DNA from 4 places in the Macrococcus sp. CoH-51_TC_04 genome. Region 2 is predicted to be linked to each of the others. Evidence: predicted binding sites of a transcription regulator. Region 2 holds the regulator's gene; each other region holds the start of a gene.

Region 1 (5,267 bases), on a different contig from region 2:
GAATGTGAACTGACAGATGACAAGCATCGGCAATGCCCATATTAAATACCATTTTCTTAAGATTCCATACGCCTTCATATCATTTGCACGCTTTGCATAGACCGTCAAGAATGCTGCAGAGATAAACAGCACGGAAATGATGCATAGAAACACTACGCTCCATGAAAATGGGCTCATCAGGAGTTCAAGCCAGTCGAGTGCGATCCCCTTCTTGGTTTCATGAATAAATCCACCTTCAGAAATCGTCAGAACTGTCGAGAATGATGCCGGAATCAGCAATCCACTGATACCATATAATGCAACCCATGCAAGTTTAGAGTCCTTACCGTATGTCTCAAACGCATAGAACGAACCTCGTATCGTCAGCAACAGGAGTGCAATACTTACAGGTATCAGTAATGTCGTTCCAAAATAGTAGGCAGTGTCCGGGAAGAATCCGACAATTCCTACAAAGAAGAACACTAAGAAGACATTCGTTACTTCCCATACCGGGTTCAAGTAACGTTTGATGACGTCTCTTAAATCGTTCTCCTGATGTGTCAGCTTGGCATACAGTATAAAGAATCCTGCACCAAAATCAATGGCACCGAGAATAATATAACCGAATAAGAACGTCCACAGTACGAGTATTCCAATATGTTGATAGTCCATTATACTCTACCCCCATTATACGTTGATTCATATGTTTCAATATCTCGTGCTGCAGGCTTATCCTTGAACATTCTGATGAGTACATAACTACAGCTGAATCCGATTATGAGATAAAGTAACCCAAATCCTACAAGCACTAAGCTGACACCTTCTGCATGCGTCACGCCTTGAGCGACTTTCATATATCCTCTGAGTAACCATGGCTGTCTGCCCATCTCAGCTAAGAACCAGCCGAACTCTATCGCAAGCATACATAACGGACCTGTAAGTGCCATTAAATAAAGCATAAAGTTGCTCGTACTCACCTTTGTACGTACTTTCTTCAAGATGACATAAAGGACACTCACAGCAAACGAGAACATCCCGAAAAATACCATCAGATCAAAGAAATAATGAATAATTAATGGCGGACGTTCATCTGCTTTAAACTCATTCAATCCTTTAACTTCTGTATTAAAGCTGTTATCTGCCAGAAAACTTAAGACACCAGGAATCTTGATCGCACCTTTAACTTCATGTGTCTTTTCATCTAGTACACCGAAGAGTACAAGATCTGCTTGCTTCTCAGATTCGAAATGCCATTCCATCGCTGCAAGCTTCTCAGGCTGTTCATTATGCAGGAACTTCGCAGAAAGGTCACCTGCAAGAATGGTCAATAAACTGAAGATTAGACCGACAATCATCGCCATATTAAGTGCTGATTTATGATATTGTCTATCCTCAGCAAATTTATTCTTCAGTAATTTCACTGCCGCGACACTTGCCACACAGAAAGCAATCGTCATGCCACCTGTTGTTACAACATGGAATGCACGTACGAAAAATGAAGGATTGAGCATCGCTGCAATCGGATCGATATTCACCAGTACCCCGTCCTTCAGATCGAAACCTTGTGGTGTATTCATAAACGAGTTGACGCTTGTGATAAATAATGCGCTTAATGTCGAACCGATGATGATCGGAATATTTAATATCCAGTGTATCCATTTATTTTTGAAACGATCCCACGTATAAAGGTAGATACTTAAAAATATTGCTTCAAAGAAAAACGCGAATGTTTCCATAAATAATGGTAATGCAATCACCTGGCCTCCAAGCTTCATAAATGACGGCCAAAGTAACGATAATTGTAATCCGATAATTGTACCGGTTACAACGCCCACTGCGACAGTAATTGTAAATGCTTTCGCCATACGACGTGCAAGTGCAATATATTTCATATTCCCTGTCTTAATACCGATACCTTCAGCAATCATGATCATAAGTGGCATACCCACGCCAATCGTTGCGAAGATAATATGAAAACCTAAAGTCATCGCAGTTAAAATTCTACTCATAACGAGTCCATCCATTAATAAAATCCTCCTTTTGTGATAATACTCACATAACATTTATTGTATATTACTCTGTTCCTTTTTTAAAGTAATTGAACCACTTATTTATGACAAATCTGTGTTATAATCATGTCATTATAAAAAAAGGAGCACTGTTATGAATATTGAAATCTATACACAGGACGATTGTCCGCCATGTACATTTATAAAACAATATTTCACTAATAAAGGTTATACATTTACCGAAAAAAATATTTCACATATGCCCTATAAGATCGAGATGATAGACTACGATGCGATGAGCACGCCGCTTATCAAGATTGACGATGCGCTCTTCTATCAGCCGGATATCGACAAGATTGAAGCGTATCTTCATGCTTAAACAATTGATGTATGCCTTTATCGACCATTTCGGTGAACGACTGATTCCCTTGATGCCCAATCCCGTCAATCAATTGAAGCTCAGCCACATCAAACTTAAAGGACTCCATAAGAAGCATGATAGACCCTTACGGATTGTCCATCTTTCAGATATGCATATCGGTTTTCAGTTTGATTATGAAGATCTTATCCATGTAATCAAACAGGTGAATCAGCAGAAACCTGATATCGTCTGTATCACAGGAGATGTATTTGATAATCTGGACCGTTTCAAAGAAAATTCTGACCGCTATATACCGCTCTTTAAGACGATACAGGCGCGTCACAAGTTCTTCGTATATGGCAATCACGATCAGCGCGCACATCGCACACATGACCTGGAACGCGTGATGCAGCATGCAGAAATTGAGATCCTGAATAACTACGGAAAGTATATTACATATGATAATGAATCGATCTATATGTGCGGGACTGACGATATCATCAATAGCGGCGGTAACATCGATCAGATGCTTTACAACAAGACACATCATGCCTATACCATTGCACTCATCCACGAACCTGACTTTGCACGTTTCACGAAACGGTTCGATGTCGATCTGCAGCTCTCCGGACATTCACATGGCGGACAGATCGCCCTGCCAATACTCGGTGCACCAGTGAGACCGATGCTTGGTAGAAAGTATTACCGTGGACTCTATACATTAAAGTACAGGCAGCATAAGATGCAGCTACATACCTCAACCGGGCTCGGAACGACCCATTTTCCAGTACGCATCGGTGTGCGACCGGAGATCACCCTGATCGAGATTAATAAATAACTATACAAATAACCCGAATAATAGAGAAAATGAATTACATTTCCCCTATTATTCGGGTTTTATTGATTCAACTTAAATTTAATTCAGATTATAGATATGCATCTACGAGCTGCACAACTTCTTCTTGTGTCGCACAGTTTAAAGCCTGCTCAGCTACTTTCGCCATCTCTGGCTGACTTAAGTTCTTAATCTGGCGACGTGCACCTAAGATACTTGTCGCACTCATACTGAACTCATCAAGACCTAGACCTAGCAATAACGGAATCGCTGTCGTATCTCCTGCCATTTCTCCACACATTCCTGTCCATTTACCTTCTTTATGACTGGCATCAATAACTTGCTTGATCAGTCTTAAGATTGCTGGATTGTAAGGTTGGTAAAGATAAGAGACACGTTCGCTCATACGGTCTGCTGCCATCGTATATTGAATAAGATCATTCGTACCGATACTAAAGAAGTCAACCTCTTTCGCAAAGATATCGGCCATTGCTGCTGTAGAAGGAATCTCTACCATGATTCCAAGCTCGATATCGTCAGCAACTTTAACTTTATCTGCAGTTAAACTCGCTTTCTCTTCTTCTAAGATTGCTTTCGCCTCACGGAATTCGTTAATTGTCGCAATCATCGGGAACATGATGCTCAGTTTACCGTGGATGGATGCACGCAGTAACGCACGAAGCTGCGTTCTAAAGATATCCTGCTGATCCAGACAAAGTCGAATCGCACGGTATCCAAGGAACGGGTTCATCTCTTTCGGTAAGTTTAAGTACGGAAGCTCTTTATCTCCACCGATATCTAATGTACGCACAACAACACGTTTACCGTCCATCTCAGATAGCACCTTCTTGTATGCTTCAAACTGTTCGTCTTCAGAAGGCATGGTATCGCGTCCCATATAAAGGAACTCTGTACGATAGAGCCCGATACCTTCTGCACCATTATTCTTAACGCCTTCAAGATCATTCGGTGTACCGATGTTCGCAGCAAGCTCTACGTGCTTACCTTCTTTAGTGACCGTCTTATCGTTAACCAGCTGCTTTAATTCTTCTTTCTCTTGCAAGAAAGCAGATTGTCGTGCTTTATACCCCGTAATCGTCTGCTCATCTGGATTGATGATGACTTCTCCTGAAATACCGTCAACAATTACAAAATCTCCTTGCTGCACAGCACCGGTAATATTTTTAGTACCAACAACCGCTGGAATTTCTAATGAACGGCTCATAATCGCTGAATGGCTTGTACGCCCACCGATATTTGTCGCAAATCCTTGAACAAACTTCTTGTTCAGCTGCGCCGTATCAGAAGGTGTTAAGTCTTCTGCAATGATGACAACAGGCTCATCAATCATCGTTGGATTTGGTAGTGACACACCAAGAATATGCGACAATACGCGTTTAGATACATCTTTAATATCTGCTGCACGTTCTTTCATATATTCATTATCCATCGATTCAAATATTGTGATAAAGTTCGTTGAAACTTCAGAGAGGCTTGTTGCTGCATTCATCTGATTATTTCGAATGTTATCTTCAATCGGATTAATAAGTTCAGGGTCTTCAAGTACAAGCAGATGTGCATCAAAGATTGCTGCCTTATCTGGCCCAAGCGCTACTTCTGCATTGTTACGAATCTGTGTCAACTCTACCTTTGATTGATTGATGGCAGCTTTGAATTTCTCAACTTCTGCATCTACATCTGTTACTTTTTCATTGTTAAAAGACAGATCAGGTTCAACCAGAAGGTATGCTTTGGCAATTGCAATGCCATCTGATGCACCGATACCTTTTAAAGTTGTCATTATTTGCTTAAACCTTCTTTAACTAATACTTCACTGATTGCATCGATTGCTTCTTTCTCATCGCTACCTTCAGCATAGATTGTAATTTCTGCGTCTTTACCCACACCTAGACTCATAACACCCATGATTGATTTTAAGTTTACTTTCTTCGCATTATATTCTAATTGAATATCAGATTCAAATTTACTTGCAGTTTGAACTAACATTGTTGCTGGACGTGCATGGATTCCTGTTTCGTCAATAATTACATAAGATTTTTGTTCCATAATAATAATCTCCTTT
Region 2 (5,267 bases):
ATGCCATCTGCTGATTCTGATGTATTAATACGCGTGGACATTACTGCTTCTCCATCATTGATAAATATCTCTATCGTCTGTTTATGAACAATGCAGTGTAACTTTGTCAATGGTTCGTGCAACGTAATAAACTTTGTATAGGGTTCATCAATCAAACCACTATCCGAACGATCCACAGTAAATATTCTTTTCTCTGTGTCATAGATCAATACCGTGCGCTCTTTTCTTGAAACACGTAATTCAAGTATATATTCTAAGGCATTATTCTCTATAATCTCAGCGACAAGTTCATAATTATTGCCTTCATAAGGATGCAGGCGAACATTCTTCCTTGTGGCGTAACCTTCTGCTGTTTCAAGTTTGCCTTGCCTACTAGAAGAAAGTAGTGGCCGTTGTCTTAGCTGTCCATCCTCGATTGACACAATCCTTGGTGTAGCAAGTACATCACCAATTCTGCCGATTAATAGGCAACGGTCTTGTTCATCCAGCATAAAGGTGACGGGCTGATAATCGAATCCATGGTCAGCAATATTATAATTCAATTGTGATGGATACACATCTAACTTGCTGCCGACTTGCGCTTCAAGTTCCTCTAATTCCTGCTCTGTTAATGGCACTATCTGGGATTCCTTCATCATAATTCTCCTTGAAATATATTACTTATATTCTATCAGAAAATATAAAAAAAGAAGTAGCTTTGTCACTACTTCTCAAGTTCTTCTTCAATCAGTTTCTGTTCACCTTTTAAATATTGTCTATAGCCGATCTTGCTTATTTGGATACTCACTTCATACAGCAGTAACATCGGCACAGCGAACATTAAATACGTCATAAAGTCAGCAGGTGCAATTAATGCGGCAAAGACAAATAAAATAAAATAAGCATACTTACGGTTCTTACTTAAGAACATCGGTGTGACGATACCAAGTCGTGTTAAGAACAGTAAAAGAATCGGTAACTGAAAGACAAACCCGAAAGGCAGCGTAAAGCGCAGCATTTCGTTAAAGTACTCTCTTACACCAATCATCTGGTTGACACCAATCTCGCTTGCGAGCCCTAACGTAAAGAAGATGAGGTAAGGAAATACTAAATAATAACTGAACAATAGCCCAGCAAGAAATAATATAATACTGATCGGAATATATGCTAACGTAGCGCTTCTTTCTTTGGGATGCAGTCCGGGTGAGATAAACGCCCATATTTGATACAGAATAACAGGCGAGATTAAGATGAGTGCAATTAACATAATCACTGTAATATAAATTGTCAGCGGATCACTTACTTTAAAGTAATGTAAAGTAATTTCTTTTGGCACATCATCCTTCGTCAAGTACTTTGTGACCGGCTTTCCGAAGTAGAATCCGACGATAACGCCTGCTACTAAGAAGTAACAGACTGTCATAATTCGTTTACGCAGTTCTTCTAAATGCTCAACTACTGTTAAATCATCTTTATTCATGTAAGGAATTGACCTCCTCATACAAAAAGCGGCACTACATCGCCGCTTTAAAATTTCAATTTATTTGATATCTTTGTTATCTTTATCTTCGTGATCCTTCATGATGCCATCTGTTGCATCTTTGAATTCTTTAAGAGATGTTCCCATGGCACGACCAAACTCTGGTAATTTCTTAGGACCAAAGATAATTAAAGCGATAATTCCTAGAAATATAACAACTGGTCCTGATAATGCTAAACCTAAAAACATATATTTATCCCCCTAATGATTTTTCATAAAGAAAATTAATGATTGTAATTCTACGCCGAGATCAATGTGATGTACATGTACTCCGCTCGGTACATTTAAACGTTCTGGTGTAAAGTTTAATATACCTTTTATTTGTGCTTTTGTCACTCTATTTGCGACGTCTTGAGCAACACTACCTGGAACCGTTAAGATAACGACTTGAATCCCTGTAGCTTCTACAACCTTCTCAAACTCTTTCATATCCTGAACTTCAATCTTGCCAATCTTACGACCAATCGCTTCATCATTCACATCGAATGCTGCTGTTATCTTCATTCTATCATTAATCGAGAAGTTGTAGTTCACTAGTGCTGTCCCTAAATTACCGACACCGATAATCGCGACCTTCGTAATCATATCTTGCTGTAACGTCGTCTTAAAGAAATTTAGCAGGAATTTAACGTTATATCCGTATCCTTTCTTGCCAAGTTCTCCAAAATAAGAAAAATCTCTGCGTATTGTTGCAGAATCAATCTGTAATCCTTCACTTAATTCCTTACTGCTCACTCGTTCAACATTTGAATTATATAACGTATTAACAAAACGATAATATAAAGGAAGTCGTTTCAAAGTGGCTTTAGGAATCTTGATTTGGTCCTTCGACATCCTATTCACCCGTTTCTATTTTTTGTGATAACTTTCACATCGATATAATTATAACATCTATACTAATAAATGACTATGTGAAATTATGAATTAACGATAAATGATTCCCACTGATATCACACTACTGTACAATAAAAGAGAGGTGAACAAAGTGATACTATTACAAGCTAGTAATTTAACAAAATCCTATTCAGGTGAAAATATATTCTCAAATGTAAAATTTGAAGTTAAATCCAATGACCGTATAGCCATTGTCGGCAGAAATGGTGCCGGAAAGACGACATTAATGAAGATTCTTGCTGGAACTGAAGACTACGATTCAGGTCATCTGTCTATTGCTAAACATGTAAACGTTGGTTACTTAACACAGCAGATGACTTTAAATGCTGAAGGTACAGTCTATGAGGCTATGAAGAAACCCTTCTTACATTTAGAGCGCATGCAGCAGGAGTTAAATAGCATCGCCACTTACTTAAGTGAACAGAGTGAAGATGCACAGAGTGATGCATATCAAGAGAAATTAGCAGAATACGAAAGACTGCAGCAAAAGTTCGAATCACAAGATGGTTATTTATATGAAACGAAGATCAAATCTGTCTTAACAGGATTAAGCTTCACAGAAGAAGACTTCCATAAGAAAATAGATAACTTCTCTGGCGGACAGAAGACACGTCTCGCACTTGCTGAGATGCTACTTCATAATCCCGACTTACTATTACTTGATGAACCGACGAACCATCTTGATATGGATACAACTGCATGGCTGGAAAATTACTTAACGACGTACAACGGTGCCATCGTCATTATTTCACATGACCGTTATTTCTTAGATAAGGTTGCGAATACAGTATATGATGTCGCGCTCGGACAAGTAACGAAATATGCCGGTAACTATTCAAAATTTATTGAACTGCGTGATCAATTCTATGATAAGATGCAGGCCGAATATGAGCGTCAGCAGGCTGAAATCAAACGACTAGAAACATTCGTACAGAAGAATATTACACGTGCATCGACGAGTGGCATGGCAAAGTCCCGCCGCAAAGTATTAGAGAAGATGACAAAGATCGATATGCCAAAACAAGACGACCACTCAATGAACCTGCGCTTTACTATAGATAAAGAAACAGGAAATGACGTACTGCGTTGTACTGATCTTGCAATCGGCTATTCAACGCCTCTTGCAACCAATATCAACTTTGATGTCTCTAAACAAGACGCAATCGCATTTATCGGCCCGAATGGCATCGGCAAGACAACGCTCATCAAAACAATTGCTAAATTATTAAAGCCTCTTTCTGGAGAGGTTCATTACGGTGCAAACTTGTCGATTGGTTATTACGATCAGAAACAAGCTGAATTCTCATCGAACAATACCGTGCTGGAAGAATTATGGCAGTACTATCCTGCAATGCCTGAGAAAGAAATCAGAACTGTGCTTGGACGTTTCTTATTCGTACAAGATGATGTCAAGAAAATCATCAATGACTTATCCGGTGGCGAAAAAGCTCGACTCCAGCTCGCAAAGCTTAGCCTTGAAAATCATAACGTGCTCATACTCGATGAGCCGACGAACCATTTAGACATCGATGCGAAAGAAGTACTGGAAGATGCACTCATCCATTACCCAGGAACATTGCTCTTTGTCAGTCACGACCGTTATTTTATCAACAAACTCGCAACGAAAGTATTCCATATGGATAAAGAGGGCGGGCGTATGTTCCTAGGCGACTATTCTTACTTCATTGAAAAAGAAGAAGAACGTATGGCCATACTTGCACATCAAGCAGAAGAACAAACGAAATCCGTAAATAAAGAGAACGACTATAACGCATTCAAAGCGAACCAAAAAGAGATCAGAAAGCTAGAGCGACAAAAAGAAAAGCTGGAAACGCAAATCGAAACAAACGAAGAGCGTATCAATGAAATTGAACTCGAACTTACAAAGCCAGAAGTATTCAGTGATATCGAAAAAGCAAACACATTCAATGAAGAACTTATTATACTCAATAGTGAAAATGAAAAATTACTTGAAAAATGGTCAGACATCGAAATGGCATTAGAAGGATAATTTTTCATTAATACACGCTATTTTCTGAAAACAGATATTCACACAGTTATACACAATAAAAATGTTATATTATAAGTAATCCACAAAGTTATTATACTTATCCACAGATTTGCAGCAAAAACATATCGCTTTTAATGTGTAAAAAGTACTATTGACATATAGTTATGCACATTTTGTTAACAACTTGTGTACAAGTACGTATGTTCGTGTTTTTTAATCAATATATATTCTATCGGTTAATTTATAATAAATTAGGCATAGCGTGCATGTATGGGAAGCATTATTCTTTCTAAATTATTAGATTTCTATGCTATGATTTTACAATAAAAAGGAAGTCATCCATTACGATGACTTCCTTTTTATTGTGACAGCTACTTTACTATCAACTTTGTAACTATAGATCGATATTTGAACGTCCATTTAAGTCCATCGTTCCAAGCTTGCCTGCAATATATTGATAATAAGCTGCTGCTCCAATCATTGCCGCGTTATCTGTGCATAGATTTAACGGTGGTATTAATAGTTTAACATCATTGCTATCACACATCGTTTCCATACGTGCACGGATGCCACGGTTTGCCGCCACACCTCCACATATAAGTAACTGTTTAATATCATAATCTTTTAGCGCTTTAAACGTCTGTGTAGTTAATACATCAATAACACTTGCTTGAAAACTTGCAGCAACATCTTCTTTGTTGTAGCTGATCCCTTTTTGATTTAAATTGTGCAGTTTATTAATGACTGCACTTTTAAGTCCACTGAAGCTAAAATCATAATCATCCATAATCGGACGTGGAAATTCTAGTACATCTTCCCCACTTGCAGCAAGTCTATCGACAT
Region 3 (5,267 bases), on a different contig from region 2:
CGGACTGATTAATGGAATCGATTTCCCGATACTGATCATCAACCCAGCAGCTGGCATTACTGCAACAACGACCATCAATGCTTTTCCGAACTTTTGCCAGAATTCAAAACTTAATAATTTTTTCACTACATTCAACTCCTTTTATTTTTATGCAACCGGTTTCGTTGAATTCAATATATCACTGTAACTTATTTTTGTAAATAGTAACTTTAATAAGCTTTTATAAGTGTATTGACTAATGCAATCGTTTGCTCCATCATAGAGATAAATCATGTAACGTGGAGGAAAACTATGGCAATAACCGTTAAAGACGTTGCACACGCTGCAGGTGTTGCAACAAGCACAGTGTCACGCGTGATCAATGATCATCCGAGCATCTCACAGGCGACAAAGAAGAAAGTTCAGAAAGTAATGGATGAACTCGGCTACGTTCCGAATATTTCTGCAAGAAATCTTGGGAAGCGTACGACGAGTGCTATAGGCATCATTTTGCCACCACTCGATTCCAAAGAGCGTCTTGCTAATCCATTCTTCCTTGAAATTATTGAAGCGATAAACGGGGAAGCACGAACTCATAACTTAACCACAGCTCTTGCAATTGCGAAAGACATCGATACATTGTTCGAGAATGTTAAAGCGATGCATACTGAAAAGCAAGTTGGCGGCTTTATCATTACATACTCTGTCATTGATGATCCTATCATTGAATATTTGCGTAAACATAGTATTCCTTTCGTATTAATCGGACAACCTTATGACGCACTTTCAAATACAATTTATGTAGATAATGATAACCAGCTCCTCGGTCAGCAAGCGACCGATTATTTAATCAAAAATGGCCATCAAAACATACTCTTTATCACAAATACGACAACAGAGAACATTTTCTATGAACGATACTTCGGCTATCAGAAATCGATGATGATGGCACAGTTAAATGCACATCAAAGCCTGACACTAAATGCGCCAGATGACTACATCAAATTTGAAGATAAAATACAGGCTACAAATACGACAGCAATTATCGCGCTGGATGATATTTTTGCTTTGCGTATTATTCAGCTGGTTGAATTATATGGTTATAGAGTGCCAGATGATATTTCAGTGATTAGCTTTAACAATTCAATATTTTCAACGCTCACGCATCCTTATTTAACAACGCTGGATATAGAAACTGAAAAACTCGGTCAAATAGCGATGCATAAACTTGCAAGCCTAATAAAAGGTGACAGAATAGAGGGCACGCGTTTTGTTATTCCACATAAACTGATTGAAAGAGAAACAGTAATCACAAAAAGGCACGCATCAAAATGATGCGTGCCTTTCATTCTTTAATCGTCTTCACAAACGTAAACAGTACCACCGTCTGTAGGAACAACATTATTCCAAGTCCAATCCTAATATATAAATGATCGACCATATACATTGAAAATCCAACAACGATATATACTGACAGTAATAGTTGAAATTTCTTCTTCATCGTATATCCTTTTTGTTCATAAAACTCCTGCACATAACTTTTATATAGCCTTGTTCGCACGAGCCATTCATGAAAACGATCAGAACTGCGTGCGAAACAGAATACTGCCAGCAGTAAAAATGGCGTTGTCGGCAAAAGTGGTAATGCTGCACCGATGAAGCCAAGTACAGTCGATATGATTCCTATAGCAATCAAAAAATATTTCACAAGCATTCTCCTACAATTTGTTCGTATCTTAATAGTATAGGAATTTAGTATGTTTTACCAACAAGTTAGTAAAGTAATACTTGTGACAATTACGTGGCATTATGTTTAAATGACTTTACAATATATTAAAACACGCTTATTCTTAATTGTGAAATTAATCACGAATAAAGAAAAGAGATGACCTGAATGTTCGGAATATCATTGTCCGGGTTAATATTACGCTTTATCATCGGTGGTGCTGCAGTAGCTGGCGCATCTATCATTGCAAGTAAAGTAGGTGGTAAAATCGGTGGTATCTTTGCTACACTTCCTGCTGTATTTCTAGCAGCAATACTTGCACTATCAGTCGATCACCACGGCGAAGATTTAGTAAATGCTTCGATGAATTTAAGCAGCGGTGCCGTCATCGGTATTACGAGCTGCATCTTAACTGTTACCTTCGCATCATACTTTGTACCTAAGACAGGATTTAAGAAAGGCGCTGTGTTATCAACGCTTTGCTGGTTTGTTATTTCTTGCGTATTATTCGCATTCAAAAATATCTAAAGGAAGTCTTTCAGATGAAAATAAAAATACTATTATTAAAATTCCTCATCGGCGGAAGCACTGTTGCTTTCAGCTATATCATTTCAAAAGTAATCCCATGGGAAGATTTTGGCGGTATATTCGCAACATTCCCCGCTGTATTCCTCCTTTCCCTTGTAATTGCAGGTATGGAGTACGGTAATAAATTTGCAACGAACGTATGTCGCGGTGCTGTATTCGGCATGACTGGCGGTTTGATCAGCATACTCGTTACATGGAGTATGTTAAGCACAACTTCAAACTATGCTCTGAGTATAGTTACAGGATTTATCGCATGGTTTGGGAGCGCGCTTACAATTTCTAAAGTTGTCAGCCTCGTTCATCATGCTGTAGCACATAAATCCCTTAAACATTCCTCTACACACGCAAAATAAGGTAGAATACCTGCTAGCACAAGCTCATTTAACCCTGCTAAAAATGCCATCATCGCAAGTAAAAACAAATTAACCTTCATTATAACCTCCAAAATAAAAAGCGCCTTCCATATCGGAAGGCGCTGTAATCATCATATAAATGAAAACCGGCACAAAGCCACCTTTAGAAATATTATAAAGCGCATAAAATGAGTTGTAAACACTATAACCCAAGCTCACGCATCATCGCTTTATGCTGTTTATCCTGCTTTACTGACACTTGATCAATATCAAGATCACGTGCTTTACTTTCTATTTCTTTCATTGAATATGTTTTAAAAACATCTGACACTTTCATATCCAAAGCTTCAGCAACTGCCTGAATCATCTTCTTCTCTTCAAGCGTTACATAAACATTCATCATCGGCATAAAATCATTCCTTTCAATATAGTTATCATAAATAAAACTTAAAGAATTATCTAGTGGGACGTATTATACATGATAAAACGTCACATCTCCATAGCTTTTAAATTGGTTGTCTTCAACAATAACGATACCGTTATCTCCTATTGCATATACCGGAATATTTCTTTCCATGATTACTTTATCAATATATGCATCATGGTCGTCGGACTTCTCATAATGAACTTCAACATCAAATCCATGTAACAATTCTAAACTATAATGATAGGAGAAGTGATTATAATCCTTGTCAGGCGTAATGTGGAAGTTTTCAATCTGAACCATCGCACCTGCGCTGAAACCAATAACTGTTCCTTTAAACTTCTGAATCGATTTTATTACATCCATATCCTTCAGACGCTTCATCATTAAATCTGGGTATCCTCCCGAGAAGAACAGTACATCCGCTTTATTAATCTTCTCTTTTAAAGTCCGAGATGTATCAGAATAATACTTTGCCCAGGAAATATCTTTTTTATTCACTCCAAAACTCACGAGCGGATTCACCATTTGTAAATAATATTTGCTGCGGAGTCCATATATTTTCAGCCAATCTCGTTCATTTTTGACGATATCACCAAATGCGAAAGGAATGACGAGCACTTTTTTATTTTCTAAGTACTTCTGTAATATATTATTCCAGCCTGATTTGGCCTGGAATGTGCTCATGAGTATGTTTGTCATAGATGCCACCTCGTGTAAATTTTTATTAATTTTACCACAACTGTTGACCTTAACGTTGCGTAAAGGTGTAATTTAATTAAAGGAGAGATTCAAATGACGGAACAACAGAAGCTTGAAGCATTTAAAGAAGAAAAACTGAAAGAGAATGAAGTACTGTACGGACAAGAGATTTTTGAATATCATAAGTCGTGGCTTGAAATAATGAGCGGGATGTATAGCACTGAATATCATAGAAATATGGCATCACTTTATGTGCAGGATGAGCGATTTGCACAGTACTATAACGACCGTGTTGAAGGAAGTTGCGAACGTTTAAGCGAAACGATTTTGCATTACACAAAATAAATAATATTTTCAAAATTGTAATTTGTCACCCTTGTTTTATCGGTATATATTAAAGTAGAGGTGACGAAATGTTTGTAAAAACTTATGAGCCAAGCTCTTATGTCAAATATTTATTTGAAGTGCAAGGTCGAATAACCTTAGACGATTTCGATGAAGCACAATATAAACGTTTATATTCTGGCTATATAGGAGAAAAGCAGTTTTACGAACGTATTAAAAATTGCGGTGGTACAAAGTTATGGGATCTGAGGTTAGATTATCACGGTGAAGTTCAATATGATTTTCTTGTGATTCATGATGGTTATCTATTTCATTTTGATATTAAAAATTTTTCTGGGCATTATTCATTTATTGATAACAACTTTATCAGTGAACAGAACTATGTTATTAAGGATCCTATATCACAATTTAAGGGAGCGCATATTAAATTGAAGCAGTTTTGCATGAAACATAATCTGGACTATAAAATATTAAGCTATGCCGTGTTTATTAATCCGGACTTTATTGTTACAGGATTTAATGGTCATTCACATATTATTTTTCATAAGGATATCGACCGTATTGTAAATGCGCTCATTAAACCACCAAATGATGTTGATATTAGTGCTTTGACGACGCTTTCTAAATTCCATAAAAAAGACAGCAAACATGAAAGAATATACTACTATCCTTTCCAGGATATGAAGAAAGGAATAAAGTGTCCTTCTTGTAAAAATTTTTTAAGATCGTTTCAAAATAAAGAACGACGTATTATTTGTGAATGTGGCAGACGTGTTTCAAAGCAAGAAGCTGTACACATCGCATTCGATACCATAGCACTTCTTAAACAAAGTCATGTAAAAACATCTGAAATTGTTGACTTCACAGGTATAGGAAAAACGACAATCAAGAAAATTATGAGCAAAAACTATGCATCGATAGGTAAAACATGTGGAAAAGCTTATATCGCTTCTGAACATGCATCATTTATATTGAAAGAAAAGCATGATGAATATACTTATAAAATTGTCTGGGTAAATGACTGAGGTGTAGGTGGCGGACTTTGCCTTTGTTCGCCACATACAGCGATAAACATCTAGTTCCCACTACCTAGGTGGCGGACTTTGCCTTTGTTCGTCACATACAGCGATAAACATCTAGTTCCCACTAC
Region 4 (5,267 bases), on a different contig from region 2:
ATTCAGGGTTGCCCAGTGCAATTTTATCTATTTTATTAGATGTTAAATCATGTACATTATTGATTGGACTGTTAGAGATAAGTACGAGATGATTTTTAAGTAGTGATTTTTTCTCATCTTTATTTATTTTATTATCTTCAACGAGCATGTCTACTTTATCCTCAGCAGCAGAAATAAATATATCCACAGGCGCACCTGATTTTATTTGCTGAGCAAGTGTTCCTGAGGCACCATAGTTAAATTTTAAATTAATCGCCTGATATTTTTTTTCATATTTTTGTTCAATTTCATTCAGCGCATCTTTCAAGCTTGCTGCTGCAGATACCGTAATGATCTTTTTATCTTTTTGCTGCTTAATTTCTTCTGTTTGATTGCACGCACTTAATAATAAAACTGCTGATAGAATGATAAATAATTTTTTCATAATATTCCTCCTCATTTTATTATAAGCACAAACAAAATAAAAATACCACTTAATGTAAGTTATTACTTAAGTGGTATTGATGATAATCTTAATTTCTAATTAAATAGTCGAAGGCACTTAATGCTGCCGTTGCACCTGCACCCATAGAAATAATAATTTGTTTATATGTTTGATCCGTGCAATCCCCTGCTGCAAATATACCCGGAACATTTGTAGCACCATTGCGATCAACGATGATTTCACCACGGTTATTGCGCTCTACTAAATCTCCAACAAATTCAGTGCTTGGCACTAAACCAATTTGCACAAAGACACCTTCTAAATCAACTGTATGTTCTTCATTTGTAGTACGATCTATATAAGTTAAGGCTTGAAGCTTATCTGTACCTGTTAGCTCTTTCGTAGCTGCAGATTTAATTATCTCTGCATTTTTTAACGAAGCAAGACGGTCCTGCAATACTTTATCAGCTCTTAGTTCTTCACCAAATTCAAGTAAAGTGACATGCTCTACAATACCAGCAAGATCAATCGCAGCCTCTACACCAGAGTTTCCGCCACCGACAACTGCAACACGTTTACCTTCAAATAAAGGACCGTCACAATGCGGGCAATAAGCTACACCTTTATTTTTATATTCAGCTTCACCTGGCACGTTCATATTACGCCATTTTGCACCTGTACTAATAATCAATGTTTTACTTGAAAGCTTTCCACCGTTCTCAAGTGTGACATAACTCATATCATCAATTTTCTCAATCGATTCTACACGCACTGCATTCATCACATCAATATCATAGCTCTTAATATGATCAACTAAGTTCTGAGCAAACTCCGGACCTGTCGTTTCTTTTACAGAAATAAAGTTTTCAATTGCAGCAGTATCATTTACTTGTCCCCCGATACGTTCTGCAACAATACCAGTTCTTAAACCTTTACGCGCAGCATAGATTGAAGCTGCTGCACTTGCAGGTCCTCCACCAATAACAAGGACATCGAAAGGCTCTCTTGCATCAAATTCTGATGCATCAGCGCCTCCACCAACTTGATTAACGATCTCTTCAACCGTCATTTTGCCGCTGCCAAACTCTTCACCATCTAAGAAAATACTAGGTACTGCCATAATATCTTTCGATTCTTCTCTGAATACTGCACCATCAATCATTGTATGCGTAATGTTTGGATTAAGCACCGACATTACGTTCAATGCTTGGACAACATCAGGACACTTTGTACAAGTTAGACTTACAAACGTTTCAAAATTTAAGGGCTGATTAATCTTTTTAATTTGATTGATTACCGCTTCATCAAGTTTTGGAGCTCTGCCGCTCACTTGCAGTAAAGCAAGCACTAACGATGTAAATTCATGACCTAACGGTACACCTGCAAAAGTAACACGTGCCTCCTCTTCAGGACGCGCAACTGTGAAGCTAGGTGTTCTCTTAAGCACTGCTTCTTTAATAGATATTTTGTCCGACATTTCACTAATTTCATTTAATAATGCCATCATATCCTGTGAAGTTTTATCTTCACCTTTACTTGCTGTTAAAATAATCTCACCTTCAAGTAACTCAAGGTATTGACTTAATTGTTGTTTTAAACTACTGTCTAACATTTACTTATGCTCCTTTTATTGTATATTTATACACCTTAAAGATAATAGAGACCACAACGCAATATATACGTTGTGGCACTATAGATATTAACGCTAAGTTAAATAATTAAATTTTACCTACCAAGTCTAAACCAGGTGTTAAAGTTTCAGATCCTTCTTTCCATTTCGCCGGACATACTTCACCATCATGTGATGCTACGTATTGAGCAGCTTTCACTTTATCAATTAACACGCTTGCTTCACGACCGATACCATCGTTGTTAATTTCCATCGTTTGAATAACGCCGTCTGGATCGATTAAGAATGTAGCACGTTGTGCAAGACCAGCTTCTTCATCTAACACATCGAAGTTACGTGCAATCACATGTGATGGGTCACCAATCATAGTGTACTGTATTTTAGAGATTGCTTCTGAGTGATCATGCCAAGCTTTGTGCGTGAAGTGTGTATCACATGATACAGAGTATACGTTCACACCTAAATCTTGTAATGTTGCATATTGATCTTGTAAATCTTCTAATTCAGTTGGACATACAAAAGTGAAGTCCGCTGGATAGAAACATACGATGCTCCAAGAACCTTTCATTGACTCATTTGATACTTCTACAAATTCATCACTTTTTGGATCATACGCTTGTGCTGTAAACGGTAAAATTTCTTTGTTGATTAATGACATAAATAAATTCCTCCTGAAATTCTAATAAAATTCTTATTTAGAATAATTCTAATTTCTACATTTCTTATTATACATGATGGGTAATACAAGTCAACTAAAGACATTTAATTTTATAATTATTTTAATTAAAGTTGTCACTAGCGTTATTGAATTGTTTTATCCTATTAAATTTTATCATTTAATTCCTATAATTCTCATTTAGAGATAGTAATAATTATCCTAATTTTTTTGTCATTATTAATCCTTAAATATATTGTATAATAATTGTATTATTACTATATATAAAATTGATTGATTGTGTTAAAATTATTGTGAAATGATGCACATACATATGGAGGGGTATTATGACACTGGAACGACCTGTAAAAACACTTGAAGATACACACGCTTCAAAACCTAATATCGAAAATATTGTTGGTCAAGTAGCTACAAAAGAAATCATGGTTGACCGTGCACCGGGCAGATACGTACTGAAGTCTGTCATGTCTGGATTTTTACTTGCAATTATGACGGTGTTAATGCTCGCAGTCAAAACACAGTTTGCAGGGGCGAATCCAGGTTTAATTAATTTACTTGGTGCAATTTCATTTAGTATCGCACTCGTTATGATTGTGCTGACAAACTCGGAACTACTAACGAGTAACTTTATGTTCATGACTGTTGGTCTTTATTATAAAGTTATTTCAATGCCTAAGGTGATGAAGATTTTTACATACTGTTTTATAGGTAACATCATTGGGGGCTTCATACTATTCGGTATGATGACAGGAACTAAAGTAATGACGCCGGAGATGGTCACTGCACTTACAAAAACCGTTAACGCAAAAACGATTGATTCTACGTGGCTTACAATTTTAATAAAAGGGATTTTCGCAAACTTCTTTATCAATATCGGAATTTATATCTCACTTCAATGCAAAGAAATGTTGGCAAAAGTATTCTTTATCGGTGTCGGTGTTGTAATATTCGTATTTATGGCATACGAACACGTTGTTTACAATGCAGGGTTGTTTGCAGGAATGATGTTCTATAACATCGATGCATTATCATGGATTGATGTTCTAAAAAATATTGTTTTCGCTTATATCGGTAACTACATCGGAGGCGGCATCTTTGTAGGACTTGTTTATGCATATTTAAACGGAAGTAGAAATGAAATAGAAGGATAATAATGAACGCCGAACTAGAGTTCGGCGTTCATTATTATTTATAGTATAGTTTTTTCGCATTTTCCATACTCAAGCTTACAAGCTGATCATTTTTATTCAAATACATAATATGATTCGCTTCGTCTATAGATTGAATTACTAATGTATCATTGATCTTTATGTCATTTTCGTATAGGTATGATAACAACCTCACTTCATCACGAACTTTTGACAGTGTGAATGAATCACCAGTATTCAGTTCTGTAATAGCATGGAGTGTCTCTTCCTGTAAACTGCCTCTTGGAATTAATGCCCCATGGGGACAATATTTAGGATAGCTTAACATTTCATCGAGACGTTCTATAAATAAGTCTGATACACGGTGTTCGAGAACTTCTGCTTCAATATGTACTTCATCCCAACGATAGCCTAATGTTTCAATCAGAAAACATTCAATTAAACGATGACGTTTTACAACTCGGGCTACTTCTTTTTCTCCAACTTCTGTCAGCATTGCACCTTTATAAGGTTTAGTAGTAATATACCCCTCTTTTTCTAATCGATTCGTCATCTCAGTTACAGACGGTGGCTTGATTCCAAGATGTGTCGCAATTTTTTTATTCGAAACATAGTCATTTAAACCATTGTTATGATAAATACACTTTAAATAATCTTCTTTTTCTTCAGTTAACATACTTCTTCCTCCAAAATTTAAATTTTATGAAAAATTTCCCATTGCTTTATTATTTTTTAAGTATTATATTAAATATAGTTTAGGTTTGCCTAAACTTATTTTTAAAATTTGTAAAAGGGATGGTCTCTATGCTTTCAATTCATAATTTAAACGTTTCTATAGATGGACGTCATATTCTTCATGACATTAATTATACACAACAATTAACAGGAAAGCTTATAGGAGTTTTAGGCCCGAATGGCGCCGGAAAATCTACATTATTTAAAGGTATGCTTGGTTTTATTCGCTCAACCGGAGCAGTAAGTCTCAATAATAAGCCATTAATTAAGCAACTCACACGTTGTGCATATATCCCTCAGAAATCATCTATTGATATCGAATTTCCTATCACTGTTATTGATACAATACATTCTGGTTTATACGCTTCATCTTTAATGAAACATCGTTCTGATAATAAAAAGGTAAATGAATTAATGACTTTGATGGAATTAAATGATATTCAGCATAAACTGATCAGCGATTTAAGTGGCGGACAATTACAACGTGTATTGATTGCACGAAGCCTTATGCAGGAGAAAGATATTTACTTTCTGGATGAGCCTTTTGTTGGTATTGATTTCAAAAGTTATGAAATCATTAAAGATTGCATATTTAAATTAAAATCAAATCATAAACTTATCTTTATCGTTCATCATGATTTAAGATCAGCTTCT

What was found. Region 2 encodes Rex, which represses fermentation and respiration genes when NADH is low (regulators of the CRP and FNR family bind a similar motif). Its sites were predicted from a motif close to TTGTGAAATATTTCACAA; they were not measured.
Region 1: the regulator Rex is predicted to act here: its motif matches at 2,020-2,037, upstream of ACZ2V4_RS09430 (cytochrome ubiquinol oxidase subunit I).
Region 3: the regulator Rex is predicted to act here: its motif matches at 1,834-1,851, upstream of ACZ2V4_RS07685 (DUF3147 family protein).
Region 4: the regulator Rex is predicted to act here: its motif matches at 3,022-3,039, upstream of ACZ2V4_RS06365 (formate/nitrite transporter family protein).

The regions. Positions count from the first base shown of each region.
Region 1 covers NZ_JBVGOY010000010.1:38,760-44,026, forward strand. The annotation lists gene ACZ2V4_RS09425 (cytochrome d ubiquinol oxidase subunit II) at 1-651, opposite strand, end outside; gene ACZ2V4_RS09430 (cytochrome ubiquinol oxidase subunit I) at 651-2,003, opposite strand; gene ACZ2V4_RS09435 (glutaredoxin family protein) at 2,143-2,367, shown strand; gene ACZ2V4_RS09440 (metallophosphoesterase) at 2,360-3,187, shown strand; gene ptsP (phosphoenolpyruvate--protein phosphotransferase) at 3,276-4,985, opposite strand; gene ACZ2V4_RS09450 (phosphocarrier protein HPr) at 4,985-5,251, opposite strand.
Region 2 covers NZ_JBVGOY010000003.1:145,889-151,155, forward strand. The annotation lists gene ACZ2V4_RS04755 (GH32 C-terminal domain-containing protein) at 1-635, opposite strand, end outside; gene tatC (twin-arginine translocase subunit TatC) at 704-1,459, opposite strand; gene ACZ2V4_RS04765 (twin-arginine translocase TatA/TatE family subunit) at 1,520-1,708, opposite strand; gene ACZ2V4_RS04770 (redox-sensing transcriptional repressor Rex) at 1,721-2,353, opposite strand; gene ACZ2V4_RS04775 (ABC-F family ATP-binding cassette domain-containing protein) at 2,505-4,424, shown strand; gene tsaD (tRNA (adenosine(37)-N6)-threonylcarbamoyltransferase complex transferase subunit TsaD) at 4,819-5,267, opposite strand, start outside.
Region 3 covers NZ_JBVGOY010000007.1:28,534-33,800, forward strand. The annotation lists partial or broken gene ACZ2V4_RS07670 (PTS transporter subunit IIBC) at 1-126, opposite strand, end outside; gene ACZ2V4_RS07675 (LacI family DNA-binding transcriptional regulator) at 292-1,314, shown strand; gene ACZ2V4_RS07680 (YbaN family protein) at 1,325-1,693, opposite strand; gene ACZ2V4_RS07685 (DUF3147 family protein) at 1,874-2,233, shown strand; gene ACZ2V4_RS07690 (DUF3147 family protein) at 2,254-2,646, shown strand; gene ACZ2V4_RS07695 (hypothetical protein) at 2,849-3,055, opposite strand; gene ACZ2V4_RS07700 (Type 1 glutamine amidotransferase-like domain-containing protein) at 3,119-3,772, opposite strand; gene ACZ2V4_RS07705 (TipAS antibiotic-recognition domain-containing protein) at 3,866-4,117, shown strand; gene ACZ2V4_RS07710 (nuclease-related domain-containing protein) at 4,186-5,142, shown strand.
Region 4 covers NZ_JBVGOY010000005.1:60,646-65,912, reverse strand. The annotation lists gene modA (molybdate ABC transporter substrate-binding protein) at 1-424, opposite strand, end outside; gene ahpF (alkyl hydroperoxide reductase subunit F) at 513-2,036, opposite strand; gene ahpC (alkyl hydroperoxide reductase subunit C) at 2,143-2,712, opposite strand; gene ACZ2V4_RS06365 (formate/nitrite transporter family protein) at 3,057-3,881, shown strand; gene ACZ2V4_RS06360 (metal-dependent transcriptional regulator) at 3,916-4,554, opposite strand; gene ACZ2V4_RS06355 (metal ABC transporter ATP-binding protein) at 4,683-5,267, shown strand, end outside.